Regions from separate parts of the Nocardiopsis mwathae genome, predicted to be linked through region 2. Evidence: riboswitches for the same ligand, from Rfam matches in the RefSeq annotation. Region 2 holds a riboswitch; the other holds the start of a gene.

Region 1 (14,644 bases), 3.3 Mb from region 2:
GCGCGAGGCGTGCATGAACGCCCTCATGCACCGGAACTATGAGTCATCGAACGCCCCCACCCGAATCCAGTGGTTTGCGGACCGGGTGGAGGTCGCCAACCCTGGCGGCCCCTATGGCCAAGTGAAGGCGAACAACTTCGACCGGATCAACGACTACCGAAACCCTTCTCTGGCTGGCGCGATGAAGAACCTGGGGTATGTCAACCGGTTCGGACGCGGTATCGGCCGCATGCGGGCCGAGCTTGAGCGCAACGGAAATCCTCCACCGAAATTCGACGTTAACGATAATTCGTGGGTGGTCGTGATGAGGAAGACGAAATGACGTCCATCGCACTGTTCAACAACAAAGGAGGTGTAGGAAAGACGACCCTTGTTTATCACCTCGCCCACATGTACCAACGACAGGGCGCGAGGGTGCTTGCCGTCGACTTGGACCCGCAGTCCAACCTCACGTCGATGTTCCTGGGCGAGGACGACTTAGCACAGCTGTGGCACGAGGAGGAACCAACATTCCAATACCAGCAAGGACTAATCCCCGCCATACGGGCAGAGAATGATGGAACCGTTGCCCAGGCCGTCAAGCCGATCATCGAAGGGACCGGCGATGTGGAGCTCATACGCCCGGTCGAAATCACGGAGAGACTTTGGCTGCTGCCCGGCGACCTCGAACTGAGCAGATTCGAGGATGATCTGTCCCAGTCGTGGGGTCTGACCTTCAAGGGAGACCCAAGGCGCTGCGGGCTACAACCGCCTTTTATCGAATCATCCAGTCGGCCCGACGTGACGTCACCCCTGACATTGTCCTGATAGATATCGGCCCCAACCTCGGTGCGATCAACCGGGCGGCGCTGCTGTCCTCGGACACCATTCTCATGCCCCTCGCTGCGGACCTGTTCTCGCTACGCGGCCTCCGCAACCTCGGCCCGGCGCTCCGTGAGTGGCAGAGGGACTGGCAGGAGGTGGTGGCGCCCCGTATCCCGGAACAGATCGAGGCCCATGCGGGTGACGTACGACCTTTGGGATACGTCACCATGCAGCCGATCGTCCGAGTCGACCGCCCACTCGTTTCCTACCAGCGCTGGCTGGAGCGCATCCCTCTGGTATACGACCGGTGCGTTCTCGGCAACGACCCGCCCTCAGCCGCTGCGGATAACGAGATCGCGACCATACGTAATTACCGCAGCCTAATGCCACTGGCACACGACGCTCGCAAGCCCATGTTCGATCTGCGTCCTGCGGATGGCGCGATGGGCAGCACATTGAGCTACGTCCAAACCTGCCGCAGCGAATTCGAAGAACTGACTCGAAAAATCGACGCGCGGTTGGCCGCCGTGGCCACAGAGTAAGACACCCTGGTGGGCATCGGGTGGTCGCCGTTAGATGGTCGATGCGAGTTCGCTGAAACGGCTCCAGGCACGGCCGATTCCCGATCCTGCCCTTCCGTTGATCTCGGCGGAGCGCACCGAATCCAGCCGATCATCCGGGGCACTCCGCCGAGATCAACGCAGGACCCGGTGACGGCACTCACGTCCTACTGGGGGTCGACGAGGTCGAAGAACCGTCCCATGGCCTTCCTCTGGGCGGGTGACGGCCGGTGGCCTGACATCAAGGCCTCCATGTGGAGGCCGAACGTCTCCTCGTCGATCTCGTCGTCTGCGGACTCGCTCGGCAGCTTCTCAAGGAGTGCGTCGATGTCGATTCCCCGGGCGAGTTCGGCCTCCTTGACCGCATTGCAGTACGCGGCCTGTTCGCGGGCATACTCCTCCACCCGCGGATCGTCGGGCTCGGCGTCAGCCAGGTCGTCGTAGAGCCGGACGAGCCGATCGCCCCACGTTGCCAGCCGCTCGTCGTTCTGCACCAGGCTCTGGGTGACCGCGTCAAGCGCGGCCTTGTCGGCGCCTACGACCTTTTCCAAGAGCAATGCCAATTCCAGGCCCTCACCACTGATGCGCACGCCGCCGACCTCTGCCAAGAGCGCACGGACCTCTTCCGAAGCGCTGGCGCCGATCAGCCCCGGCGAACTCCCTGCCTCACGCAGCCGCCGGACCGCCTCGCGCTGGGCGCGGATCTTCTCTTCCTGGCGGCTCAGCGTCCGCTCCAGCTCCCCGAGGATCTCCTCCTGCTCGTGCGCGCCCGCGATGGCATCGCCGATCTCGGGCAGGGTCAGCCCCAGCTCGGCCAGCTTGCGGATCCACAGCAGCCGCGCGATGTCGGGTAGCCGGTACACCCTGCGCCCACCGGAGTCGCGCTCGGCCTCCGGGAGCAGTCCCACCTGGTGGTAGTGCCGAATGGTGCGCGTCGACACCCCGGCCAACCGTGCCACCTGGCCGATCGCCAGCCGCTGAGTTCCAAAGTTCTCCCTGGTCATGCCACCAGAGAACCACTTGACGCTGCGTCAAGTGCAACTTCGGAATCCGAGCGCACGGGACTCGGCCCGGGGGCCCTCGGCGTCGGTAGCCTGGCCGGTTGTCGGGGCGGGTCCCGACCGGTACCGGGAGGGTTCATGGACGGACATTCCAAGCAGCTGCTGCCCCTGGACACGTCGGCCGACGCCGAGCGGTATCGGGGTCGTGTGGCGCTGCTGCCCATCGGGAGCTTCGAGCAGCACGGGCCCTACCTGCCCTCGGTCACGGACACGGTGATCGCGTGCACCATCGCCGGCGAGGTCGCCGCGGCCTACGGCGTGCAGGTGCTGCCGCCGGTGACGGTGTCCTGTTCGCACGAGCACGAGGCGTGGCCGGGGACGGTGAGCATCTCCGCGGCGACCCTCGTCGCGGTCGTACGCGACATCGCCGCGTCCGTGCGGCGCTCCGGGGCGGCGGGGCTCGTGCTGGTGAACGGGCACGGCGGGAACTACGTGCTGGGAAACGTCGTCCAGGAGGCGCGGGGGACGATGGCGCTCTTCCCCGGGCTGCACGACTGGCAGGCGGCGCGGGCGGCGGCCGGTCTGGAGACCTCTCTCGACACCGACATGCACGCCGGGGAGCTGGAGACCTCCGTCCTCCTGCACGCTCACCCGGACATGGTGCGGGAGGGGTACGCGTCCGCCGACTCCGTGGCCGATGAGCGCCCGCACCTGCTCACCCTCGGGCTGGAGGCCTACACCGGCTCCGGGGTGGTGGGGCGGCCCTCGCTCGCCTCGGCTCGCAAGGGCAAGGCGGTGCTCGCCGGCCTGGTCGAATCGTTCGCGGCGTATCCGCCGCTGTTCACCGTCCCCCGATCCCGCTGAGAGTCGGGGCTCTGTCGGCGGCGGCAGAGCAGTACGGCGACGCCGGGGAGGCTCGCGGCGAGGGCGAGGACGCCGTACGCCACGGCTGTGGCCAGGCCCAGCTCGGCTCCCAGCCCCGCCGCCCCGAACGCGGCCGCCGTCACGGCCTCGCGCGGCCCCCAGCCCGCCGCGTTCATCGGTACCGCCATCGCGAGCAGGGCGAGGATGGCGGGCGGAAGGAGTTCGGGCACGGTCGCCGTGCTCCCGACGGTCCACGCGGCGACGAGGAAGAGCGCCACGTGTCCGGCGAGGACGGCCGCCGACAGGAGGATGACCGGCGGTCCGGTGTCGCGGGTGAGCAGGGCGCTGCGGGCGTCGGCGAGTAGGCCCCGCACCGAGCGCCGCCAGCGCGGCGCGCCCCTCCCCCACACCCCCCATGCCGCGACCAGTGCTGCGACCGCGACCGCGATCAGGACCGCCCAGGAGATCCCGCCCGGCGCGAGCGTCGTCCCCCGCGCGGGCACACCGATCAGCAGGGCGGCGCCGGCGGCGGCCAGGACGACCTGTCCCGCCGTCCGTTCCAGGAGCACCGCCCGGACCCCGCGGCCGAGGTCGCCGGACGAGCGCCCGTGGTCCACAGCCCTGTGGACATCACCGAGCACCCCGGTCGGGAGAACCGCGTTCAGGAGCAGCGCGCGGTAGTAGTCGGCGAGCGCCCGCCCCATCCCCAGCCGCAGCCCCAGCGCACCGGCCACGAGCCGCCACCGCCACGCGCTCAGCACGGTCGTCACGGCTCCGATCGCCAGCGCGGCCAGCAGCGCGACCGCCGAGGCCGCGCCCCCGACGGCGCCGAGTGTCCCCGCCAGGGTTTGCGTGTCGAGCCGCCAGACGAGCACGAGCAGCAGCGCCACCGCGGCCAGCGCCCGCGCCCACGGCCAGAAGGCGTCGTGGGCGATGACCTCCCGCCAGGCTCTCCGGCCCGGCCGACGTCTGCTCCGAACGGCCCTTGCCACTGTTTCCCCTCCGTTCGTCGCCGGGCGCGGATCCGCCGAACACGCGGCTACGGGGAGCGCGGAGGTGCTCCGCCCATCATCCCTCGCGGATCGTCCGCACCGCTCACGCCCGCGCCCCATCGCCCGGCAGTACGAGCAGGTCGATGTGGTGCACCTCGGCCCGCAGCCGACCGGACGCGCATTCGTCCTGCCTCCACTCCACATACGGATGCGCCCGGGTGGAGAGTTCAGGGCGCTGCTCGACGGCCGCGGCGACCCACCCCTCCAGCCACCGCGCCGTCAGTGCGCGCCGGTCCGGGCCGAGCCGCCACGGGCTGGCGCTCGCGTGGACGCGGGCGCCCCACTGCCGGAAGGCGCGGGTCGCGGCGGCGGGTGCGTCCGGGCCGAGAAGGCGGCGGCCGTGAACCTCCCGTCGCTGATGGTCGTCGAACGCGGCGGCGATCTCGGCGTCGAGGGGGTGGCCGGGCGTCAGCGCGACCCGGCCGGCGACCGACAGGGTCAGCAGGGCGGCGCACCCGGCACCGGCCCACGCCTCGACCAGGGCGCCCAGCTCCTCCTCGGTGAGCAGGTCGAGCAGCGCGGAGGCGGTCACCAGGTCGGCGCCGATGAGGTCGGACGCGCGCAGGTCGGCGAGGTCGGCCAGGTGGGTCTCCACGGAGACGGGCGCCCCGTCCGCCGCCGCGGCCGGTGGCGTGCCGGCGGCGTGTGCGAGCAGGTCGGCATCGCGGTCGTGGAGGACCCAGTGCTGGGGGCCGGCCAGGCGCGGGGCGAGCCAGCGCGCCATCGAACCGGTGCCGCTGCCGAGGTCCCGGACGGTCAGGTGGGCGCCGCTCCCGCGCGGTGCCGCGGGGGCGAGATGCGCGCGGAGCGCAGCCACGAGCCCCGTGTCACGCGCGTCGGCGTCGGCCTCCTCGCGCAGGGCCAGCCAGTCGGCGGCGAAGCGGGGGGATCCGGGTTCGCTCATCGGGCATCCTCACATCGCGCTCGCAGGTCGGTCGGGCCGGGTATGCGGTCGAGGACCGCGGCCATGTCCCGGGCGGTGTCCGCCCAGGGCCGCAGCCTGTCCCGGCGACGCCGCGCCGCCGACCGCAGCCGGGCGCGCAGGTCGCCGTCGACGAGCCAGCTCCGCAGGGCGCCCGCCAGGGCCCGCACGTCGTTCGGTGGGACGAGGAGCCCGGGAACGGCGCCGCCGGCCGGCTGCCCGAGGGTGTCCGGCAGGGCCCCCACCGCGCTCGCGATGACGGGTGTGCCGCGCGCCAGCGCCTCGGTCACGACCATCCCGAAGGTCTCGGCGCGGGACGGCAGCACGAGGACGTCGGATCCCGCGTAGGCGTCCCCGAGTGCCGCGCCGCCCAGGGGTCCGGCGAAGTGGATGCGTGCCTCCAGTCCGCTTCGTGCGACCTGGCCGCGGACACGCCGCGCGTAGGCCGACTCCGGCGCGGCCGGGCCGACGCACAGGCACTCCCAGCGCAGGTCGCCGACCTCGGCGAGTGCCGGTACGAGAATGTCGTGCCCCTTGCGCGGGGTCACCGACGCGACGCAGAGGAGTCGACGGCCGCCGTCCGTGCCCGGGGCGAGCGGCGCGCCGTCGGTGCCCGGCTCCACGGTGAAGATACGGCGCGCGTCCAGGCCGTGCCGCTCGACGAGGCCGCGTACGGCCCGCGGGCTCGTGGCGATGACGGCGCTCGCGGCGCGCAGGGTGTCCCGCTCGGCGCCGTCCAGCGCCGCGGCGCGCTCAGCACTCAGCCCGGTCTCGTCGGCCAGCGGCAGGTGCACCAGCACCGCGAGCCGGAGGCGAGGGGACCGCGGAACGATGACGTCCGGGACACCGCAGGCCACCAGCCCGTCGAGGAGCACGGTGCCGCCGTCCGGCACGGCGTCGAGTACCTGCTCCAGCCGCGCCCGGGCGGCGGCGTCCGGTTCCGGCCACGCACCGGGGATCGCCGCCTCGCGCACGGGCCGCCCCCTGCGCGCGAGTTCCCGGTGGACGCGCCGGTCGAAGACGTTTCCTCCGCTGGGGGTGGCGGGGTCGTCCACACCGCCCGGCAGGACGAAGGTGGGCACCGCCGTCATAGTGCGCGCTCGTAGCTCGCCCAGGCGACGTGCGACTCGTGGAGCGTCACCCGGAGCTCGCTCACCCCGCGGGCCTGCTCGCCCAGCGCCCCGTTGGCCACTCGTTCGGCGATGCGGTCGGCGATGGCCTTGGCCAGGAATTCCGTGGTGGTGTTGACCCCGGCGAACTCCGGCTGTTCGTCCAGGTTCCGGTAGTTGAGGTCGGCGAGGACGGCGCCGAGTTCGCGGGTGGCCCGCCCTATGTCGACCACGATCCCGTCGCCGTCGAGTTCCGGACGGCGGAACGAGGCGTCGACGATGAAGGTGGCCCCGTGGAGGGCCTGGGCAGGTCCGAAGACCTCGCCGCGGAAGCTGTGCGCGACCATGAGGTGGTCGCGGACGGTGACGCTGAACAAGAACGGCTCTCCTTCGTGTGTGGTCGGCTGCGGCGCCTAGTCGTCGTCTTCGACGTAGGCGATCCGGTGGCACAGGGCCGGGATCCGGCCGTCGGCGAGGCGGGGCATGACCTCGGGCAGCCGTTCGAACGGGCTCTGCCCGGTGATCAGGGTGTCGAAGGCGGGGTCGGCGAGCAGGCGCAGGGCCAGGGCGAGCCGGTCGGCGAGCGACCTGCGGTGTCTGCGCGCCGGGGAGACCGCGCCCACCTGGCTCGCCCGGATCGCCAGGCGTCGGGAGTGGAAGGACTCCCCCAGCGGTATGCGGACCGCGCGGTCGCCGTACCAGCTGAGTTCGATGACCTCGCCTTCGTCGCCGAGCAGCGCCAGGGCCCGGGCGAGCCCCTCCTCGGTGGCGCTGGCATGGAACACCAGGTCGCAGTCGCCCTCGGCGTCCTCCGGGTGCTCGAACGCGACGCCGAGGCGTTCGGCGACGGCGGCGCGCTCGGGCTCGACGTCGACGAGCCGGACGCGCACGCCGGGGACGCCCGCCAGCAGGCGGGCGACGCAGCAGCCGACCATGCCCGCCCCCACCACGGCGATGCGGTCGCCGACGAGCGGGCGGGCGTCCCACAGCGCGTTCACCGCCGTCTCGACCGTGCCCGCCAGTACGGCCCGCGCGGCGGGGACGGCGTCCGGGAGGGGGACCACGGCTCCGGCGGGGACGACGAACCTCGTCTGGTGGGGGTAGAGGGTGAAGACGTCGCGGCCGAGGAGGTCGTCGGGCCCGTGCTCGACGGTTCCCACGTTGAGGTATCCGTACTTGACCGGGCCGGGCAGATCCCCTTCCTGGAAGGGGGCCCGCATGGCCTCCCGCTGGTTCTCCGGGACGCCGCCGCGGAACACCAGGGCCTCGGTTCCGCGGCTGACCGCCGTGTAGCGGGTGCGCACGACCACCGTGCCGGGGGCCGGGTCCGGCAGCGGAACCGACCGGATCTCGCCGACTCCCGGGGACCGCAGCCAGAAGGCGCGTGCGGTGCGCTGCATACTCCCCATCACCGGCCTCCGTCCGCGTCCGGGCCGGTGCCGGGCCGGGCCGCCCGCGTGCGCCACAGCCAGCCGATGTCGCGGCCGAAGGACCAGATCAGGAGCGCCAGCGCGCCGGCGACCAGTACCGCCGCGCCGGCGTCCGGCAGGGTGGCGGACGCGGCCGCGATGAGGGCGGCGGCCTGTGCCACCGCCACCGCCTTGCGCGGGGTGCTGGGCGGCAGGTCACCGTGCAGCCATGGCGCGGCCGTCGCAGCTGCCGCGAACGCGTAGCGCATCGCGCCGATCGCCAGCACCCACGGGCCGAGGTGGACGGCGACGTGCAGGCTGAGGACCAGGATCAGGAAGGCGTCGACCTCCATGTCGAAGCGGGCGCCCAGCGTGCTCGCCGTGTCGGTGCGGCGCGCCACCAGGCCGTCGACGCCGTCGAGCACCAGGGCCACCGCGGCGAGCGCGACGACCAGGGCGAGCGCGGCCCCGTCCAGCGGCCGCCCGGCGATCTCCTCGGCGACCAGCGCCGTCACCCCGCCGACGAGGACGGCGCGGGCCAGCGTCACGCGGTCGGCCGGCCCCATCGCGCGGGGTCCGTCCCGGTACAGGGCTCGGGTGAGCAGTCCCCACACGGCCAGCGCGTAGGCCGCTCCGGCCGCCCAGCCGACGGTTCCCAGACCGACGGCCCCGGTGAGCATCGCCAGCAGCACCGGCTGGGCGGCGGCGCCGGCGGCGGGACCCGCCCACGCGGCCGCTGCCCCGCTGCGCATGGCCGCGGGCATGGGGACAGCGCGCACGTCACCGGATCCCATACGCACGTCTCACCTCCGCCATCAGGTAGGTGCGCAGCCCCGGCGCGAGGGCGATCGTCGCCGAGGAGTCCACCGAGTGCGGGCTGCCGTCGCGGTCGACGACATCCCCTCCCGCCTCTCTGACCAGCAGTACCCCGGCCGCCGTGTCCCACGGCAGGTTGGCCAGGATGACCGTGCCGTCGAGCCTGCCGTGTGCGGTCCACGCGAGGTCGATGGCGGCCGCTCCGAGCATGCGGACCCGGCGTACCCGCGCGCCCAGCCGGTCCAGCAGGTCGAGCCGCACCCGGTTCCGCGCCGCGGCGCCTTCCCCCACGGCGAAGTCGCCGATGGAGACCACGGCGTCGGTGGGGGCGTCCGAACCCGGGACGTGGATGCGTTCGCCGCCGCAGAAGGCGCCCTTGCCCGCGACGGCCGTGTACTCGGCGCCGAGGAAGGGCAGGTCGATCGCCGCGAGCGCAGCCCGAGCCCCGGACACCAACCCGAGGGAGACGGCGCACAGCGGGATTCCGCAGGCGAGGTTGGCGGTGCCGTCGACCGGATCGAGCACCCACCAGGGCTGCTCGTCCGCCGTGCCCCCGCTGCGGCCGTGCTCCTCCCCGAGGAAGCCGACCTCCGGGGTCTCGCGCGCCAGGAACGAGCGAACCGCCTCCTCCACGGCGAGGTCGACGTCGGTCACGACATCGCGGTCGCCCTTGGTGCCGACCGACCGGGGGGCGTGCTCCCGCACGATCCCGCGGGCGATCGCCACGGCCTGGCGGGCGACGGGCAGCAGGTCGGCGTAGTCGGGGCCGGTGCCCGCCGGATCAGCCACGTCCGCCGCCCGTCCGGCCCGGGGCGACTCCGTCGTGCGAAGGCGCGGCGGGTGTGGTCCGCACCGCCTCGATGTGGGGGAGGTCGTGCCCGAGCCGGTCGCGCTTGGCGGTGAGGTAGGCGATGTTGCCCGGGTGCGCGGGGGCGAGGAGCGGGACCCGCTCGGCCACCCGGACCCCGTGGGCCTCCAGGGCGTCGACCTTGTCCGAGTTGTTGGACATGAGCCGCACCGAGTCGACGCCGAGGTAGCGCAGTACCCGGGCGGCCGGCCCATAGTCGCGGACGTCGACCGGCAGGCCGAGCGAGGTGGCCGAATCGATGGTGTCCAGCCCCTGCTCGTCCTGGAGGATGTGCGTGCGCACCTTGGCGACCAGCCCGATCCCGCGGCCCTCGTGGCCGCGCAGGTAGACCAGGATTCCGGATCCCTCGCGGACGATGGTGTCCAGCGCCGACGCCAGCTGTTCACCGCACTCGCAGCGCGTCGCACCGAAGATGTCACCGGACAGGCACTCGGAATGCACCCGCACCAGCACGTCCTCGCCGCCGACGGCCGCGCCGAACACGAGCGCCATGTGTTCGTGGCCGTCGATCGGGTCGCGGAAGGCGACGGCTCGAAACATGCCGCGCCGGGTGGTCAGGTCGGACTCGGCGACATCCGTGAGACCGGTGTCCTGATCAGGCATCTTCCCCCCTGGGGTGTGGGATGGCCGTATGGGCGCGGGGCGGCGTGGCCATGGCCGCGCCGACGACCGCTCAGTGGTTACACGGCTCTCGGCGCTCAACCGTTCGCTGGCAAGCCGGACACACTTCTCGCCGCACTGAGTAGACTGTGATCCTGATATTCGAAATTTGAGACACCATATCCCAAGCCCGGAAGGTGCGACATGGCCGGGGACCCCCCGATCGCGACGGGTGTGACGCGGCGACGCCGCCGGCTCACCGACCAGGAGACCGAGCAGCGTATGCTCCAGGCCGCCGTCGACCAGGTCAACAGCGCCGGGCTGACCGTCAGCCTGGAGCACATCAGCTTCGAGGACGTGATCCGGGACGCGGGGGTGTCGCGCAGCGCCGTCTACCGCCGCTGGCCCTACAAGGACCTGTTCTTCAGCGACCTGCTCAAGGAGCTCGCGCGCGGCACCAGCCCGGCCATCGTCGAGGAGGACCCCGAGGCCCGGCGCGCGGTCGACCGGACCATCCTCGACCGCGTGGACTGGCTGAGGACGCCGTCGCTGCGCGTCGCGCTGGCCGCGGAGATCCTGCGCCACGGCGCCCCGGTGGAACTGCGGACCTTCCTGCACTCCCCGGAATGGCGCACCTACCTCGCGCTGCACGCGACCTTCCTGAGCCTGCCCGAGGGAGAGCTCCGCGGCGAGGTCCAGGCGGCCCTCACCGAGTCGGAGCGCAACGTCACCGCGGGGCTCGCCGCCGCCTACGAACGCGTGGCGTCCCTACTGGGCCTGCGCATGCGCCCGGAGCTGGCGAGCGGGTTCGAGACGCTGGCGACGCTCGCCAACGCCATGGTGCGCGGGCTGGTCGTGATGGCCCCGACCACCCCCGCCCTGTCCGAGGAGACGATCCAGGCCGACCTGTTCGGAGCCCCGGCCCCCGCGGAGTGGACGCTTCCCGCGCTGGCGCTCGGCGCGCTCGCCGCGTCCTTCCTCGAAGCGGACCCCGACGTCGTGTTCGACGACGACCGCATCGCGGAGGTCCGGCGCGCCCTCGCCCGCGGCGAGTGAAGGGCCCGCCCACTGTGGGCGGGCCCCGCGGGGCTATACGCCGACCTCCTCCATCGCCCGCCAGTGGACCGAAGACACGCCCGGTTCCAGGCTCAGGCGGCTGACCGCCTGCTCCAGGGTGGCGTCGGCGCGGCCGACGGCGGTCAGCTCGGCCTCGACCTCGACCCGGGTGCCCTCCTCGTCGAGGTCCTCGCTGTGCAGGGAGCGGAGGCGGAAACCGCCGCTGGACAGCGCCTGCAGGAGCAGCGGCCGGACGTGGGCCTCCTGGTCGCCCCGGCATACCGCGCGCAGGCGGTAGACCGTCTCGACCTCGCTGGAGGCGTTGGCCGGGCGGCTCTCGATGCGGTGGGCGATCGGGCGCAGCACCACGTTGGCCGCGACCACCGCCAGGGCACCCATGAGCGCGCCCAGGTAGAGGCCGCTGCCGGCGAGCACGCCGACGGCCGCCGCACACCAGATGGTCGCCGCGGTGTTGATGCCGCGGACGTTGACCCCGTCCCGCAGGATCACGCCCGCGCCCAGGAACCCGATACCGGAGACCACCTGCGCGGCGATCCGGGTCGGGCTGACCTCGCCCGGGGTGTTGACGGCGAGCAGCACGAACAGCGCCGCCCCCGTCGCCACCAGGGCGTTGGTGCGCAGCCCGGCGAGCCGCGCCCTCCACTGCCGCTCGACACCCACCAGCGCCCCCAGCACGAGTGCGCAGGCAAGGCGGAGCGCGAACTCCCAGAACTCGATCATCTAGCCCACCCCCAGCAGCAGTGAGGCCAGCCCGAAGTAGACCGCCAGGCCGGTGAAGTCCTTGATGGTGGTGATGAACGGGTCGGCGCCGGGCGCGTGGTCCAGGCCGAGCTTGAGCATCAGCCACGGCAGTGCGAACCCGAGGAACGTCGCCAGCGTGACCGACGTGAACAGGGCGAGCCCCACCGCCACCCCCAGCATGGGGATGCCGTTGGGCGCCCCCTGCCACAGGTAGGCGATGCCGCCGCCGACCAGTGCGATGGCGAGGGCCATGGCGAGGCCGACCCGGACCTCCCGGAACAGCTGGCGGCCGAACCGGTTCGGGTCGATGTGGCCCAGCGCCAGCCCGCGGGCGAAGATCGTGGTCGACTGGGTGCCGACGTTGCCGCCCATGTCCATGACCAGCGGCACGAACACGGCGACCGCGACCACCGCCGCCAGGACGTCCTCGAAGCTGTCGATGAGCCCGCCGACCAGCAGCCCCCCGGCCAGCGTGACCATCAGGAAGGCGATGCGCACCCGCACCGGGTACCAGATGCTTCCACTGGTCAGCCGCTCACTGCGGAGCATTTCGGTGGCGTGGGCCGGGTCGCCCATGCCCGCCTTGCGGTAGACGGTCTCGGAGGTGTCGTCGTCGATGGCGTCCATGGCGTCGTCGTAGGTGAGCGCCCCGACCAGGCGCCGCTCGGAGTCGACCACCGGGATCGCGCCGAGGTCGCGGCGCTGCAGTGCGCGCGCCGCGGGTGCGGCCGCGGACCTGGTGGGCACCGCGATGTCGCCCAGCCGCGCCAGCTCGCCGACCTCGGTGAACGGGTCCGCCTGGACCAGCTCGGCGACGCTGACCAGCCCCAGGTAGGTGCGGTCGTTCTCGGTGATGAACACCGTGGTGACGTCCTCAGGCCCCAGGCGGGAGCGGCTGATCAGGCCGAGCGTCTCCTTGACGAGCATGTGCGGGCGCACGGCGATGTACTCGGGGTTGGCCTCGCGTCCCGCGCTGCCCGCCGGGTAGGCGAGCAGGGCGCCGACGCGCTCCCGGTCGGCGTCGGACATGGCCGCCAGGAGGCGCTTGGCCACGGCGGCCGGTGCCTCGTCGACCAGCCGGGCCAGGTCGTCGGCGTCCAGGTCGGCCAGGACCGCGGCGGCCTCGGAGTCGGTCATCGCGCGCAGCAGCCGTACCTGCTCGTCGTCGGTGAGCAGGTCGAAGACCTCCATGGCCAGGTGCTTGTCCAGCAGCCGGAAGGCCAGGACGAGCTCGGTGGGCGGAAGGATCCGCAGGATCACGGCGATCTCGTCGGCGGTCGCCGTGGTCAGCGTGGTCTTGGCGCGGTCGAGGTCGCGCTCCTTGAGGCGGTCCATGAGCATGGTGTGCATGGTGGGCTCCCTGGGGGGTCGGGCGCGCCGCAGCACCGGGGCGCGCAGGGAGCCGCCCGCACCAAGGGGGAGCACGATAGGGCTCCCGCTCCAGGTCAGCGGACGTCGACTCGCGGCGCACTCGGGTGAGGGCAGGCTGTGAAAGGTGGTGAGGTGGTTCGGCCCGTGGTCGTCGGGGTCGCCGAGCGGCGACTATGACCGGGCTCGTCGTCGACCGGGGTGGATGGTCGATCAGGCATCAGCCCTCACCTCCCTCGCGCCTCGTGCTCGCATACGAAAAAAGACCTCCCGAGCGGGGAGGCCTTCACAAGCTCACGAGAAAAGGTCGCCGGGCATGAGCCGACGGGTTCCCCACGTGGAGCTTTGACACTGCACACCTAGGCGGCCGCCAGGGCGGCGCCGGTCCGCATTAAGCCGAGCCTTGATTCGGCAGGGCCTGTTCAACCCGTTGGGGTCTCTCGACCTTTCCGGGCAGCGGACGCGTACGTGCACAGGAGCCTCGCCTAACGGGACACCTGACATTCCAAAGTGGAGCTTACCACCTCCGGGCGGCGATGGCCACCGAAAGCCTTGGGGCGCGGGGGGTGACGTCGATAACGACGCAGGCCGGAAGGGGGCCGGTCTGGAAGGGCGCCGACGCCATGCGCAAGCGCGGCGTGTCCGCCGACCCCGCCCACCTCGCCCTGGACGGGAGCGGGCGCAAGGCTCAGCTGTACGTGGATGGTCCGTTCGCCCGAGAACAGCGGTGTTACCCTCGCAGGCCGTGACCGGATCTAGGAGGTGAAAAGCCGTGCGACGCAAGTACCACCTGGTGTTCGGAATGGTCGCCGCGGGACTGTCCGCGTCGATCCTGGCGGTCGACCTGCCCTACTACGCCGTCCTGGCCACCGCGGCCGTGACGGTGCTGCTGGTGACCTGGCTGACCCTGTTCGTGCGTGAGGCCCGAGCACAGGCCGCGCAGGGCTGACCGCCGGCGCGGTTGTTCCCTCACCCGCGCCGCCCATGGGGTCCGATCGGGCGCAGGGGCCATCTGCACGAACGGACATCTCCGGAATCCGGCACCGCCGCAAGCGGGCATCCTCGGATGCGTGCCCATGTCCGGTCCGGCAGGCGCCGGGGCGCTCGGATCGCGAAGGAAGGCCGCCCGGCGGACCGGCCGACCGGTGGTCCGCGCCCCCGCTACCGAGGCAGGCGGAAGTAGATCATCGGGTTGTCCGTGCCGCTGCGGACCGGGTCGTCGAGGCCGAGGTCGCGCTTGATGGCGTGGATGGCGCGGTAGGCGTCGGGGGCTTTGGCCTTGGAGGGGGTGAAGTAGGGGGTGTCCTTCTCCGCGAGCCACCTGAGGACCGCCCGGCCCTCGGTGAAGGGCAGGGCGTGCTTGCCGTGGAAGACGTCGTGGACGCTGACGGGGGTGCCAGGGGCGACGCGGGGGAAGAGGTTGTCGATGTACCAGCGGGCGAAGCGCCCGTTG
Region 2 (14,644 bases):
TGGCTGTACGCCGTCTCGCGGGTCAACCCGGTGACCTATGTCGTCGAGGCCGAACGCGCCCTGTTCGCCGGGCACCTGGCCGACCCGGCCGTCGCGGTCGGGGCCCTGGTCGCCGTCGCCGTGGCCGCCGCCGCACTGGCCCTGGGCACCCGGCGGATGCGGACGCTGAGCGCCTGACCGCGCCCGGTCACCCCCTCCTCCGTCGATCTCGGAGATATTGGGCTCCCAGCGGCGATTTTTACCCCAATATCCCCGAGATCAACGCAAGGGGCAGGGGTGTCAGTCCGGGCGGGTGACCGGGCGCCAGGGGATGGGGCTGGAGAGGACCATCGTGCTCGACGGGCGGCCGTGTTCGGCCAGCCGGTCGATGACCCCCTCGAAGTGGGCCATCGAGGTGACGCCGAGGAACAGGACGCAGCAGGCGTCGCCGGTGACCCGGTGGACCTGGAGGATCTCCGGGAGGGCCAGTGCCGTCTCGTCGCGCAGCAGGCACAGCGGACCGAAGCACTCCATGCGTACCAGCGCCGTCACCGGGAGCCCGGCCGCCTCCGGGTCGACATGCGCGTGGTAACCGGTGATCACGCCCGTGTCCTGGAGGCGGCGCACGCGCTCGGCGACGGCGGGGGCGGACAGGTTCACCCTCCGGGACAGCTCGTTGTAGGACAGCCGCCCGTCGGCCTGGAGCTCGGCGAGGATCCGCCAGTCGATGCTCTCCATGAGGCTTCCGATCGTGAACTCAAGCGCGGAAATTGCTTACGATTGTTAGGTCGGACGTGCCGAATGGCAAGCGTCGGCCCTTCTCTCCTCCGCCCTTTCTGCAGCATCCTGAGGTTCACATCACATTCGGCGACCTGGCCCCGAGCGGCGACATTCCGGGTGGCGGCACGAAGAGTCGGCGGCACCCGCCTCCACCGCCCGGCGGCCGCCCAGGAGAGGTGGGAACGATGGCCAAGGCCGCAGCGCCGACGGCGGAGCGGGAGCGCGCGCAGCGCGCGGCGGACAACCGGGGGAGGCCCACCGCCACCGTCGCCCAGGCGGGCGAGTACATCCGCTACGGCGCCATCGACACCCTGCACGACCTGCAGCGGCCCCGTACGGACGAGCCCGCCGAAGTCTCGTTCATCATCACCACCCAGGTCATGGAACTGCTCTTCGCGCTGGTCCGGCAGCGCTGGGAGCAGGCCTGCGACGCGCTCGACGCCGACGATGTGCCCGCGGCCGTCGCGGCGCTCCGGCGGGGCACCGCAGCCCAGGACGTGCTGGCCGAATCCTGGGACCTGCTGGCATCGCTCACCCCCACCGAGTTCAACGGGTTCCGCGACGCGCTGGGGGAGGCCTCCGGCTTCCACTCCTTCGCCCACCGCCACCTGGAATTCCTCCTCGGCAACAAGTCCCGGCGGATGATCGAGCCGTATGCCGCCCTGCCCGAGGTGCACGCCGAGCTGGAGCGCGCCCTAGCCAGGCCCGGGCTGTACGACGCGGCGCTGCGGCTGCTGCACCGGCGCGGCCTGCCGGTCCCCGCCGAGCGGGCCGACCGCGACTGGTCGCAGCGCTACACCCCGCACCGCGGCGTCGAGCGTGCCTGGGCCCGGGTCTACGCCGACGCCCGCCCCGGCGACGAGCTGCTCGCCCTGGCCGAGGTCCTGCTCGACACCGCCGAGCGTGTCACCCGCTGGCGGCACCGCCACCTGATGGCGGTCAAGCGGTCGATGGGCGCGAAACCGGGTACGGGGGGCTCCAGCGGCCTGGACTGGCTGGCCGAGAGCGCCGGCGCCGACGTCTTTCCCGAACTCTGGTCGCTGCGCACCTCGGCGTGAGGCACGGCAGGGTGCGGCGGAACCTCGGACAGCGGCGGGCCCCGGGCCCGGCGACGACCTCAGGAGAGCGAGCGGATGACGGGAATCACACGAGAGAAGTGCGCGAAGCTGGACGCGGCCGACCCCCTGGCCCCGTTCCGCGACGAGTTCGTCCTCCCCGAGGGTGTCGTCTACCTCGACGGCAACTCCCTGGGCGCGCTGCCCAAGGCCACCCCGGGCCGGGTGGCCGACATGGTCGAGCGCGAGTGGGGGCGCGACCTCGTCAGGAGCTGGAACACCGCGGGGTGGTGGGACAAGCCGCGCACGCTGGGCGCCAAGCTCGCCCCGCTGGTGGGGGCGGCACCGCACGAGGTGGTGGTCGGTGACGGAACGTCGGCCAATCTGTTCAAGGCACTGGTCGCGGCTCTGCGGTTGAACCCCGGCCGCCGTGTCGTGCTGGGCGAGACGGGCAATTTCCCCACCGACCTGTATGTGACCCAGGGCGCCGTGGAGCTGATGGGCGCCGCCGAGCGCAGGGTCGACCCCGACGGTCCCGAGCTGGCCGCGGCGCTGGGCGCGGGTGACGTCGCCGTGGTCCTGCTCAGCCACGTCGACTACCGCACCGGTGCGCTGCGCGACATGCCCGCCGTCACCCGCATGGCCCACGACAGCGGCGCCCTGGTCGTCTGGGACCTGTGCCACAGCGTGGGGGCGCTGCCCATCGAGCTGTCGGCGTGCGGCGTGGACTTCGCGGTGGGCTGCACCTACAAGTACCTCAACGCCGGTCCGGGCACCCCCGCCTTCGGCTACGTGGCCGAACGCCACCACGCCACCGCCCGCCAGCCGCTCAGCGGCTGGCACGGGCACATCCGGCCGTTCGACTTCACCGGCGACTACGAGCCGGCCGTGAGCGCCAGCCGCTTCCTCAGCGGGTCGCAGCCCCTGATCGCCGACGCCGCGCTGGAGGCGAGCCTGGACCTGTTCGCGCGTGTCGACATGCGGCGGGTGCGCGAGAAGAGCCTGGCGATGACGGAGATGTTCATCGACCTGGTGGAGCCGGTCGGGCTGCGGCTGGTGACCCCGCGCGAGCCGGAGCGCCGCGGCAGCCAGGTGGCGCTCGCCCACCCCGACCCCGAGGCCGGGTATCCGATCGTGCAGGCGCTGATCACCCGCGGCGTCATCGGCGACTTCCGTGCGCCCGACGTGCTCCGATTCGGCTTCACCCCGCTCTACCTGCGCTACGTGGACGTCTTCGACGCCGCGACCGCGCTGGTGGAGGTGCTGGACACCGACGAGTGGCGCGACCCCCGGTTCGCCGAGCGGGCGCAGGTCACATGATCCTTGAACGGCTACTTACCGGTAGGTCAAGAGATGACCACGTGATTCCCGTGAGATGAAGCGCACTTTCGGGTGTGATGAGCACTTCTTTTCGGGAGCCGAGAGCGTCCGAAACGCCCGCGAGTGCGGGCGTTTTACCCTTCGCCCGGCCCGTCCCGACCACACCTGATCTGCGGTTTTACCTTCTGACCTGGTGCGTTTTGCTTTCTCGTGGGCTAGAGTCCTCGGTGATCGGTTCGTGATCTGGATGTGCGGGTGCATCGTGGTGCCCACCGGATCACGCCGATGCCGAGCCCCGGGCTGTCCAACACGCCCCGGGTGAACGAGACCCCCACGTCTCCTCCGGGCCGGGCCGCGCGAATCGAGCGTCTGCCCCTTCGCTCGCCGTCCCCAACTGCGAGCACGGCCCCGACGTCTGGCGACCCAGCCAGGCGAACCCCTTCCCGAAGAGCACTCCGCAGCCGATTCCCGCTGCCCCACACCTGTGGCCGGAATCCGTCTCCGTCGTGCCCACGGTCTCGCTCGGCCCTGTCCCCAACCTGGGTTCTTATAGATGACTTCCGAAAATCCTGTGCAGTACGGCAAGGTCAAAGCGTCCTACTTCTGGGACGACGGCTCCGGCATCAACGGCGACACGGGCCTGCCCGCCTCGGGCGAGCCCATGCAGAAGGGCCTCTTCGCCAGCCCCAGCTGGCCGCTCGGTACCGAGGGCTACATCGTCTACAACGGCAAGCGCGCCGACTTCTTCATCGGCGACCGCGGCCCCGGCAACCCGGCGGAGAACTGCAACGTCCTCCTCGACATCGACGGCAAGACCTTCGCCGAACTGACCGGCGAGTCCTGGAACACCAACAGCCTCACCGTCTCCGGTGGCAACGGCCACATCGACGTCGAGTACTACATCACCTCCTGGGGCAGCGGCCGCGGTGAGCCCGGTGCGCCCAAGCCCATGAGCGGCTCGACCACCTGCAACAGCGCCGTCTCTCCGATCCCCGAGCACGCCAAGAAGGACAGCAAGGCGGAGAAGGAGAAGAAGAAGCGCGAGGAGGAGAAGAAGAAGGCCGAAGAGGCCAAGAAGAAGGCCGAGGCCGAGAAGAAGAAGGCCGAGGAGGCCAAGAAGAAGCAGGCCGAGGAGAAGCAGCAGGCCGAGCTGGCGCAGAACAAGGCCGACAAGGTCGACCAGAAGTCGGGCAACGGCGAGGAGTCGCACACCGGCTTCGAGACCGGCACCGCCACCAACGACCTCTCGGGCATCTCCCTGGCCGGCAACGAGCTGCCGATGGCCGCCGGCGTCCTCACCCTCGCGCTGCTCCCCGCCCTCGCGGTGGCCGTCCTGGCCAAGCGCAACCGCCCCCAGCCCAAGCACGCCCTCGCCGAGGCCGGCGAGAACGGCTCGGGCTCCACCTGGGACACCGTCCGCAACATCGACTGGCAGTCGCTGAAGTCGGCCGACGGGTGGCGCAACCTCGTCTCCGAGCTGCGCCGCAAGTGATCCCGCCCCGGTCAGGCCGCCGGTCGGCCGACTGACCGGACACGCGACGCCTTCGGACACCCCGCCCTAACCCCGCGGGGTCCGCCGACGGCACGGGTATCCCGGCCGGGCGCAGCCGCCCCGGCCCCCATCGCGGGTCAGAGGTCGCCCAGCAGCAGACCGGGCCGCTCCACGCAGTCGGCCACGAACCGCAGGAAGCCCCCGGCCTCCTCCCCATCGCACACGCGGTGGTCGAACGCCAGGGTCAGCTCGGTCACCGGGCGGGCCACGACGTCCTCGCCCACCACCCACGGGCGCTTCACGATGCGCCCCATCCCCACGATCGCCACCTCGGGGTGGTTGATGATCGCCGCGGAACCGTCCACCCCGAACACCCCGTAGTTGTTCACCGTGAACGTCCCGCCGGTCAGCCTCGACGGCGGAAGCGACCCGGCCCGCGCGGCCGATGTCGCCGCCGACATCTCCGCCGCGAGCTCCCGCGTCGTCATCCGGTCCGCTTCACCGACCACCGGCACCATCAGGCCCCGCGGCGTCTGCGCCGCGAACCCCAGGTGGACCCGGCCGAAGCGGACCAGCTCGGAGCGTTCGGTGTCCACCCGCCCGTTCAGGGCCGGGTAGCGCCGCAGCCCCAGCAGGCAGAATTTCGCCAGCAGCGCCAGCACGCTCACCGGCCGCTGCGGGTCGGCGGCGTTCAGCTGCGCACGCAGCTCCAGCAGGCCGGTGGCGTCGGCATCCACCCACACCGTCGCCTCGGGGATCTCCCGCCGCGACCGTGTCAGCCGCTCGGCCATCGTGGCCCGCACGCCGCGCAGCGGGATCCGCTCCTCCTCGCCCGTACCCGCCTGGGACGGCACCGCGCGCGGCGCGACCGCCGCGACGCCGGGAGCGGCGACGTCCGACGCGGTGCTCGGCACACCTGCCGCGGCGGAGGGGCGCTCGCGCCCCTCGATCGCCGCGAGCACGTCGCGGCGCAGCACCAACCCGCCCTCGCCGCTGCCCCGCAGCGACGCGGCGTCGATTCCGTGCTCCCGCGCCATACGCCGCACCAGCGGTGAGACCACCGCGGTGCGCCGCCCCGCGCCGGGGGGCGGGGACGGAGACGCGGACGCCGTTGTCCGCGTCCCGTCCGCCGAGGGGGCACGCCGCCGGCCACCGCTGCGCCGCGGGGCCCCCTCCCCTGTGCCGTAGCCCACCAGGACCGCACCGGACCCCGGCGTCCCTGCGGTGGCGCCGTTGCCACCGCCGCCGGTTTCCGCGGACCCGCGGGCCCCGGGCACGACGACACCGGGCTCGCCGAAACCGGCGTCCGCCCCCGGTGCCGAGGCCGAGGTATCGATGCTGATGAGCGGGGCACCTACAGCGATGACCTCGCCGGGGCCACCGTGGAGCGCCACCACCCTGCCGCCGAACGGGCAGGGCACCTCGACGCTCGCCTTCGCGGTCTCCACCTCCACGACCGGCTCGTCGACGGCGACCTCGTCGCCGACGGCCACCCGCCAGCCGACGATCTCCGCCTCGGTCAGCCCCTCACCGAGGTCGGGTAGGGCGAAGTCGCGGACGGACCCGGGGGAAGAAGCGCGCGCCGTCACGCCCCCACCCCCGTGTGCTGCCGGGTGGAGCGGCCGTCGGCACTGCCCTCCACCCACTCCGACTCCCACTGCAGGCGGTCGACCGCGTCCAGGATGCGGTCGACACCGGGAAGGTGGTACTCCTCCAGCTTGGGCGGGGGGTAGGGGATGTCCAGTCCGCCGACGCGCAGCACCGGCGCCTCCAGGTAGTGGAAGCAGCGCTCGGTGACGCGCGCGGCGACCTCGGCGCCGTAACCGCCGAACGTGGAGGCCTCGTGTACCACCACCGCGCGTCCGGTCCGGCGTACCGAGGACACCACCGTCTCCTCGTCGAACGGGGCGAGGCTGCGCAGGTCGACGACCTCGATGTCGCGTCCCTCACGCCGCCCGGCCTCGGCGGCCTCCAGCGCGGTGGCCACCATCGGCCCGTAGGCGATCAGGGTCACGTCGCCGCCGGCGCGTCGCACCACCGCCCGGTCCATGGGCTCGGTGCGGGCCGGGAGGTCCAGCTCGGCCGTGGCCCAGTAGCGGCGCTTCGGCTCCAGGAACACCACCGGGTCGGGGCACTCGATCGCCTCGCGCAGCATCGAGTAGCCGTCGGCCGGGGTCGCGGGTGTCACCACCCGCAGCCCGGGGGTGTGGGTGAAGTAGGCCTCCGAGGAGTCGGAGTGGTGCTCCACCGCGCCGATCCCGCCGCCGTAGGGGACGCGGATGACCAGCGGCAGCTCCACCCGGCCCCGGGTGCGGTTGCGCATCTTGGCCACGTGCGAGACGACCTGCTCGAACGCGGGCAGCGCGAACGCGTCGAACTGCATCTCCACCACCGGGCGCTGCCCGTACATGGCCATGCCGACGGCGGTGCCGACGATGGCGGCCTCGGCCAGCGGAGAGTCGAAGCACCGGTCCTCGCCGAACGCGGCGGCCAGCCCGTCGGTGACCCGGAAGACCCCGCCGAGCGCGCCGACATCCTCCCCGTAGACGAGCACGTCGGGGTCGTCGGCCAGGGCGTCGCTCAGGGCGCGGTTGAGCGCCCGTGCCAGACTGATCTCGGCCATACTCGCTCAGCCCCTCCGCATCTCGTCGAGCAGCTCCTGGCGCTGCCGCCGCAGCATCGCCGGGGCGGTCGCGTAGACGTGGGAGAACAGGTCCTCCGGATCGAGCCCGTCCGCCCCGTCCAGGCGCTCGCGCACGTCGGCGGCGAGCCGCTCGGCCTCGGCGCCGACGCGCTCCAGCTCCGCGTCGTCGAGGCGCCCCTCGCCGCGCAGCAGCGCCTCCAGGCGGGTGATCGGGTCGCGTGCCCGCCAGAACTCCACCTCGGCGTCGTCCCGGTAGCGCTGCGGGTCGTCGGAGTTGGTGTGCGGGTCCAGCCGGTAGGTCTGCGCCTCGACGATGGCCGGGCCGCCGCCGGCGCGGGCCTCGGCCAGCGCCTGGGAGACCACGGAGTGGACGGCCGCAGCGTCGTTGCCGTCGACGTTGTAGCCGCGCATCCCGTACCCGATCGCCTTGTGCGCCAGGGTCGGGGCGGCGGACTGCTTCTCCAGCGGGACGCTGATCGCCCACCGGTTGTTCTGGATGAGGAAGACCACGGGGGTGTTCCACACCGCGGCGAAGTTGTAGGCCTCATGGGCGTCGCCCTCGCTGGTGGCGCCGTCACCCATGAGCACCAGAGCTGCCGTGTCGCGGCCCTTGCGCCGCGCGGCATAGGTCAGTCCCACGGCGTGTGAGGCGTTGGTGGCCAGCGGGGTGCACTGCGGCGCGCAGCGGTGCGACTCGGGGTCGTACCCGCTGTGCCAGTCGCCGCGCAGCAGCGTCAGCACCTCCACCGGGTCGACGCCGCGGGTGACCAGGGCGACGCAGTCGCGGTAGGTGGGGAACAGCCAGTCGTCGTCCGCCAGCGCCAGCACGCCGCCCACCTGGCACGCCTCCTGGCCGTGCGAGGAGGGGTAGACCGCGAGGCGGCCCTGGCGGGCCAGCGCGCCGGCCTGGCGGTCGAAGCGCCGTCCGATGATCATCGCCCGCAGCAGCGCCAGCAGGGTGCCGGGTTCGGGAGTGGGGTGGAGGCCCTCGCCGACGCGGTTCCCTCCGGGGTCCACAAGTCGGATCGGCTCCTGGGAGGGGAGTGGTGGAGCCGAGCCGGCCGATCCATCGGTGCGCTTCATGTCTTGAATATGAAGTGAATCACCCCATAGTGTCCATATCGTGCGCGCGACCGTGGACGGATGGCCGAAGCGAGTTCCCAGCGCCGCAGAACGTCCTGGATGATCTCCGCTGACGCGGTGTGAGGTGAGACACATGGCCGTGCGACTCGACGCGGTGGACCGGCGCATCGTCGAGCTGCTGCGCGCCGACGGCCGGATGTCCATCCGCGCCGTCGCCCAGCAGGCGCACATCTCCCGGGCCAACGCCTATGCCCGGCTCGACCGGCTGCGCGACCAGGGGGTGATCCGCGGATTCACCGCCGTCATCGACCCCGAGAAATACGGGACCGGGCTGGCCGCCTACGTCTCGGTGCGGATCGAACAGCATTCCTGGGAGAAGTTCCGCGACTACCTGCGCGACATCCCCGAGGTCGACCACGCCGCCCTGGTGTCGGGCGACGTCGACCTCCTCCTGCTGGTCAGGGTGGCCGACGCCGCCGCACTGCGCACCTTCGTCCTCGACCGCCTGCAGCGGATCCCGGAGGTCCGCAACACCCAGACGATGTTCATCCTCGACGAGCCGCCGATCAATCGCCACCCCTGAGATCGGTCGCCCGGGCGGAGAATTCGCCGCCGAATTTGCGGAACGTCGATTCTCCCGGCCTTTCGATTTCTCGGCGCCGCGTCCAGGGCCGCGGGTCGCGAAACGGCGGGGTGTTCTTCGTCACCGTTCCCGCCGTCCGCCCGGTCGAATATGCGGTTTGACGAAAAGTGCCCGGCGGGGCCAGACTGGCAGGGCAGCACCTCGTTCGGTGAGGCTCCTGCGTGAACACAGGCCACTGGTCCGTCGGTGTCGAGAGACGCCGCCGGGTTAGGACAGGCCTCCCCGGCTTAAGGGGTGGCCCCAAGTGGCTTCCGGGCGACCGGATCACGTCACGCAGTGCCAAAGCTCTGACGTGGAGGTTCTTCGTATCCCCGCGCTCTGGTCGAGGGCCGCGGCCGCAATTGGCGGTGCATGCGGTTCGTCCGGCCCACCTCACCGCCCGGTGGCGGCTGCCGTCGCGGGCGACCCGTCCGTGGCGCAGAGGCGCACTGGCCGGTCCGGGCGCGATCAGGGGAGGTGATGGCCGATGAGGCCGGGGCGAAGTCCGTCCGCGACGACCCACGGTAATGCCGCCTTCGAATACCCGCATCCGTGAGGCCGTGATTGTCTGCGGGGTCCGCGTTGCCGTTCCCCGATGTACACGTCGTCCATCCGGGCCACTTCCGTTCGAACGCCGAACGGCTATTTCCGCGTGCCTGCGCTTTCCCTCACGAATTCCGGAGGAGAAACCATGAACCTCGTTCGCACCTCCCTGCGCACGATCCTCGACGAGCCCCGCCCCGAGGCGCTGGAGCGCTGGTTCGGAGACATCACCGACCCGCACGAGCGGGGCGAGGAGCTGGCCGGCCTGGACCAGGAGCGCGCCGGGCGGCTGGCCCACCTCATCGGCCCGGCCGCCACCGCCGGCCTGGTGGAGTCGGTGGACCGGCACACCGCCGCCGATTTCCTCGGCCGGCTGCCGCTGGCGACCGCGGTCGGCGTCCTCGGTCTCATCCGTACCGACCGCGCCGCCGCGATCCTGCGCGAGATGCCTTCCCCGCTGGTGGTCGAGGTACTGGCACGGATGGGACGCGACCGGGCGGCCCCGCTGCGGACGGTGCTGGCCCACCCGCCGACGACCGCTGGGGCGCACATGACGCCGGTGTTCATCGCGCTGCCGGCCGAAACCCCGGCGGGGGAGGCCATCGAGAGGGTGCGGGAGAGCGCCGCCGACGGCGCGGTGGCCTTCACGCTGTACGTCACGGGCGACGGCGGAGAGCTGCTCGGCGTCGTCGCGTTCCGCTCCCTCGTGCTGGCCCCGGCCGCGGCCCCGGTCGCCGAGCTGATGCGGACCCGGGTCGTGACGGTCGCGGCCGACGCGGACCGCGAGGAGGCGGCCCGCCTGCTCAACGCGCACGACCACGCGGCCCTGCCGGTGGTGGACGACGGCCGGATCATCGGTGTCATCACCGCCGACAGCGTCGCCGAGATCGTGGAGGAGGAGGCCACCGAGGACGCCGAGCGCCAGGGCGGATCGGCCCCTCTGGACGTGCCCTACCTGCACGCCTCCCCGATGAAGCTCTGGCGCAAGCGGATCCTGTGGCTGCTGGTCCTGTTCGCCGCTGAGGCGTACACGGGCACGGTCCTGCGGCACTTCGAGGAGGAGCTCGAAGCCGCCATCGCGCTCGCCTTCTTCATCCCGCTGCTGATCGGAACCGGCGGCAACACCGGTACCCAGATCACCACCACCCTCGTCCGCGCGATGGCCACCGGCGAGGTGGCCCTGCGGGACATGGGGCGGGTCGTTCGCAAGGAAATGGGCACCGGCATGCTCATCTCGATGGCGATGGCCGGCGCCGCGATGATCCGCGCCTGGATGTTGGGGGTGGGGCCGCAGGTCACCCTGGTGGTGGTGCTGTCGGTCGCGGCGATCGTGCTGTGGTCGGCGCTCGTCTCCTCGATTCTTCCGCTGGTGCTGCGCCGCGTCGGCATCGACCCGGCGGTGGTGTCGGCTCCGTTCATCGCGACGCTGGTCGACGGCACCGGGCTGATCATCTACTTCGAGATCGCCAAGCTGGTGCTGTGGTGAGCAGGCGGCGGCCCCCTGGCGTCCGGCCCGTCCCCGAGCCCCAGCGGGCGGAAAACCGCGGACACCGGGGCGGCCGTTCAGCCGTGCGGACGGTATGTCACCGGATCGTCTCGCGCACCGCCTTGATGACGCCCGGGTCCCACATCATGGAGATGTGCTCCAGGCAGCGGGTCCGATGGTTGGTGGCGCCGTCGAGGCGGGTGCTGCCGACCGGGGAGATGATCAGGTCGCAGGGGGACCGGAAGGTCGTGTAGGTCACGCCGGGCGGGGTGGGATCGCCGTCGTTGAGTTCGCCGAGGAAGCCCGACCCGCGCTTCATCTCCCGGCAGGAGGTCAGCAGGGTGGAGCAGAACCCGGCGACCCGGGTCCCGTTGTTCGGTCCGCCGATGGAGACCCAGTCGTCGACCACGTCGGCCCCGCCGAGGTACCTGATGTACCAGCGCGAGGACAGCCCGCCCATGGAGTGGGTGACCACGTCGACCTGGGTGGCGCCGGTGCGGACGCGCACCCCGGTGATGTAGTCGTGGAGCTGCTCGGCGGTGGACCTGTTGCTCTGGGTCCAGTCGTAGGTGAAGACGTGCAGCCGGTCGGCGGGGTAGCCGTTGTCCAGGAAGTCCTGCCGCATGGACGACCACTGCGAGCCCTTACCGACGAAGCCGTGCACGAAGACGACGGGGTCGGGTTGGTCGGCCGGGGCGGCCTGGGCGGCGGGCGGGCCGAGGGTGAACGCCAGCGCCGCCGCGGCCGCGGCGGCGCCCAGGCGGGTGAGAAGACGACGCATCTGCGCTCCACTCCCGTGGTGGGGGAATTTTCAAGCAGTGTCCGCTATGTGTGCCTGCGACCGCATCGGCAATTTCGCCGGTGCATTGACCGTTGGTTTACCAACGAGTAACTTCGGCGGTGTGCTAGATGTGTCCCCCATCACATGTCCGGCCCGGCTGTACGGCCGCGACCGCGAGCGGAGCACCGTCCGCCGCCTCCTCGCGGACGCCCGCACGGGCACCAGCGGCGCCCTGCTCGTCCTCGGCGAACCCGGCATCGGCAAGACCTCCCTCCTCGACGACGCCCGCACCGCCGCACCCGAGTTCACCGCGCTGGAAGCACGCGGCGTCCCCGCCGAGACCGACCTCGCCTTCGCCGGCCTGCACCGGCTGCTGCGCCCCGTCACCGGCCGGTCCGCCGCGCTCCCCGACGCCCAGCGCGACGCCCTCGACGCCGCCCTCGGCCAGTCCGCCGCCGGAGCACCCGAACCCTTCCTCCTGTCCGTCGCCGTCCTCTCCCTCCTCACCGAAGTCGCCCAGAACCGCCCCCTGCTCGTCCGCGTCGACGACGCCCACTGGCTCGACACCCCCTCCCTCGACGCCCTCTCCTTCACCGCCCGCCGCGCCGGGACCGAGGGCATGTGCCTCCTCGTCGCCGCCCGCGGCGAGGTGCGCGCCGCCGAGGAGGACCACACGCGCCTGGCCGCCGGAGTCCCCGTCCTGCGCCTGGACCGGCTCGACGCCGACGCCATCCACGCCATCCTCGGCGACGCCGCGCCCCACCCCCCGGCCGACGCCGTGCGCACCGAACTGGCCGCCCTCGCCCAGGGCAACCCGCTGGCCGCCGTGGAACTGGTCGCCTCGCTCACCTCCGACCAGCTCGCCGGAACCGAACCCCTGCCCTGCGTCCCCGATCCCGGCGGGCGCCTGGGGCGGACGTATGCCCGACGCATCGGGCGGCTACCCGAGGCGACCCGCACGCTCCTGCTGCTCATGGCGGCGGCCGAAGGGCTCGCGCCGCCGACCCTGGTGCGCGCCGCCGAGCACGTCGGCGCCGACCTGGGCGCGCTCGAACCCGCCGAGGCCGACGACCTGATCCGGGTGGGCGAGGACGCGATCGGCTTCCGCCACCCCCTCGTCCGCTCCGCCGCTTACCACACCGCAGGGCTCGCCCGGCGCCGTGCCGCCCACCTCGTGCTCGCGCGCGTCTTCGACGAGATCGGCGACCCGCTGCGCGGAGCCTGGCACCGCGCCGCCACCGCCCCGCACCACGACGAGGAGTGCGGGCGCGAACTGGAGCAGGTCGCGGTCGCGGAACGGGGGCACAGCGGCTACGCCACCTCCTCCCGGCTCTTCGAGCGCGCTGCCGAGCTCACCCGGGACGGCGCCGCCAAGGCCGACCGGCTGACCGAGGCGGCCCGAGACGCCTGGCTCACCGGCCGACCCGGGCGTGCGCGCAGCCTGCTCGACCGCGTGCGCGCACTCGGCGACGGCCCGGGGCTGGACCGCGCCCGAGGCCGCACCGAACTCCTCCGCGGCCACATCGAACTCCGCACCGGCATCGCCATCGATGCCCACACCGCGCTCGGTAGTGCGGCCGAGCGGCTGCTGCCCGACCACCGCGACCTCGCCCTGCACACCCTGCTCCACTCGGCGGAGGCCGGCGCCCTGTCCGGAGACCACCACCGGTTCTGCGCGACCGCCGACCGGATGATGGCGCTGCGTCGGCCGGACGAGGCGCCGCACGCGCGCATCATGTTCGACTACGTCGCCGGGAAGGCGGCGATGTACCGGGGGCGCTACACCGAGGGCATCGAACCGCTGCGCCGCGCGGTCCACGCCTCCGAAGGCGTCGACGACCCCGAGGTACTCACCTGGGGCGGGATCTCCGCGCTGCTGCTGGGCGCCCCGTTGCGCGCCCACAACCTGCTGTCCCGTGCCGTGGCCGTGGCCCGCCGGACCGGGGCGGTGTCGGCCGTGCCCCACGCGCTGGAGTTCCTGACGTATGCCGAACTGTGGACCGGGCGGCTGCCCCTGGTGTCGGCCAACGCCACCGAAGGTCTGCGGCTCGCCGACGAGACCGGTCAGCGCAACTGCGCGAGCCACCACCGGGCGTCCCTCGCCATGGTCGCGGCGATCCAGGGGGAGCAGGACGTGTGCCGCAGCCAGGCCGCGGCCTCGCTGGGCCACGCCGAGGCCCACGACCTCGGCGTCACGGGGGCGCTGGCGACCTGGGCGCTCGCCCACCTCGACATGGGGATGGGCCGGATGAACGACGCGGTGGTCCGGCTGCGCGCCATGGCCAAGGCCGGTCCGGGGCGCGGCCACACGGCGCTGCGGCTGCTCAGCGCCCCGCACTACCTGGAGGCCGCCATCCGGACGGATGACGTGGGTCGGGCGGAGCGGGCGCTGCGCTCCTTCGACCGGTGGGCGCAGGCGACCGGCAGCGACGGCGCCCGCGCGCTGGCCGCGCGATGCCGGGCGCTTCGCGCGCAGGGGAAGGCGGCGGAAGGGCATTTCGAGGAGGCGATCGCGCTGCACCAGCGGGGCTACTGCGACTTCGAGCGTGCCCGCACCGAGCTGCTGTTCGGCGACATGCTGCGCCGCACCCGCCGGGTGCGCCGGGCACGCGAGTACCTGCACGGTGCGCTGGAGACGCTCGAACGGCTCAACGCCGTGCCGTGGGCGGACCAGGCCCGTGCGCAGCTTCGGGCATCGGGGGAGTCGGTCCGCACCCGGGAACGGCCCGCCCTGGAGTCGCTGAGCCCGCAGCAGCTGCAGATCGCCCGGTTCGTCGCGGAGGGGGCGACCAACCGCGAGGTCGCGGCCCAGCTGTTCCTCAGCCCGCGCACCGTCGACCACCACCTGCGCAATGTGTT

The links. Region 2 has a riboswitch for magnesium ahead of mgtE (magnesium transporter). Riboswitches for the same ligand answer to the same signal wherever they lie in the genome.
Region 1: another riboswitch for magnesium. It lies ahead of mgtE (magnesium transporter); the one in region 2 lies ahead of mgtE (magnesium transporter).

What each region holds. Positions count from the first base shown of each region.
Region 1 covers NZ_JACHDS010000001.1:4,658,754-4,673,397, forward strand. Annotated here, with positions in the region: gene HNR23_RS20385 (ATP-binding protein) at 1-322, shown strand, start outside; gene HNR23_RS27285 (ParA family protein) at 319-807, shown strand; gene HNR23_RS27290 (ParA family protein) at 702-1,346, shown strand; gene HNR23_RS20395 (helix-turn-helix domain-containing protein) at 1,532-2,368, opposite strand; gene HNR23_RS20400 (creatininase family protein) at 2,504-3,229, shown strand; partial or broken gene HNR23_RS20405 (lysylphosphatidylglycerol synthase domain-containing protein) at 3,343-4,425, opposite strand; gene HNR23_RS20410 (methyltransferase domain-containing protein) at 4,325-5,185, opposite strand; gene HNR23_RS20415 (glycosyltransferase family 4 protein) at 5,182-6,294, opposite strand; gene HNR23_RS20420 (6-pyruvoyl trahydropterin synthase family protein) at 6,291-6,689, opposite strand; gene HNR23_RS20425 (zinc-dependent alcohol dehydrogenase) at 6,726-7,712, opposite strand; gene HNR23_RS20430 (CDP-alcohol phosphatidyltransferase family protein) at 7,721-8,515, opposite strand; gene HNR23_RS20435 (inositol monophosphatase family protein) at 8,502-9,326, opposite strand; gene HNR23_RS20440 (GTP cyclohydrolase II) at 9,319-10,008, opposite strand; gene HNR23_RS20445 (TetR/AcrR family transcriptional regulator) at 10,210-11,061, shown strand; gene HNR23_RS20450 (MgtC/SapB family protein) at 11,095-11,802, opposite strand; gene mgtE (magnesium transporter) at 11,803-13,248, opposite strand; M-box (ykoK) riboswitch at 13,515-13,691, opposite strand; gene HNR23_RS20460 (hypothetical protein) at 13,758-13,940, shown strand; gene HNR23_RS20465 (hypothetical protein) at 13,964-14,140, shown strand; gene HNR23_RS20470 (class I SAM-dependent methyltransferase) at 14,353-14,644, opposite strand, start outside.
Region 2 covers NZ_JACHDS010000001.1:1,310,549-1,325,192, forward strand. Annotated here, with positions in the region: gene HNR23_RS05265 (ABC transporter permease) at 1-177, shown strand, start outside; gene HNR23_RS05270 (Lrp/AsnC family transcriptional regulator) at 280-717, opposite strand; gene HNR23_RS05275 (tryptophan 2,3-dioxygenase) at 945-1,817, shown strand; gene kynU (kynureninase) at 1,893-3,134, shown strand; gene HNR23_RS05285 (hypothetical protein) at 3,688-4,626, shown strand; gene HNR23_RS05290 (dihydrolipoamide acetyltransferase family protein) at 4,764-6,215, opposite strand; gene HNR23_RS05295 (alpha-ketoacid dehydrogenase subunit beta) at 6,212-7,249, opposite strand; gene pdhA (pyruvate dehydrogenase (acetyl-transferring) E1 component subunit alpha) at 7,256-8,353, opposite strand; gene HNR23_RS05305 (Lrp/AsnC family transcriptional regulator) at 8,487-8,936, shown strand; M-box (ykoK) riboswitch at 9,130-9,301, shown strand; gene mgtE (magnesium transporter) at 9,667-11,004, shown strand; gene HNR23_RS05315 (esterase/lipase family protein) at 11,102-11,785, opposite strand; gene HNR23_RS05320 (helix-turn-helix transcriptional regulator) at 11,907-14,644, shown strand, end outside.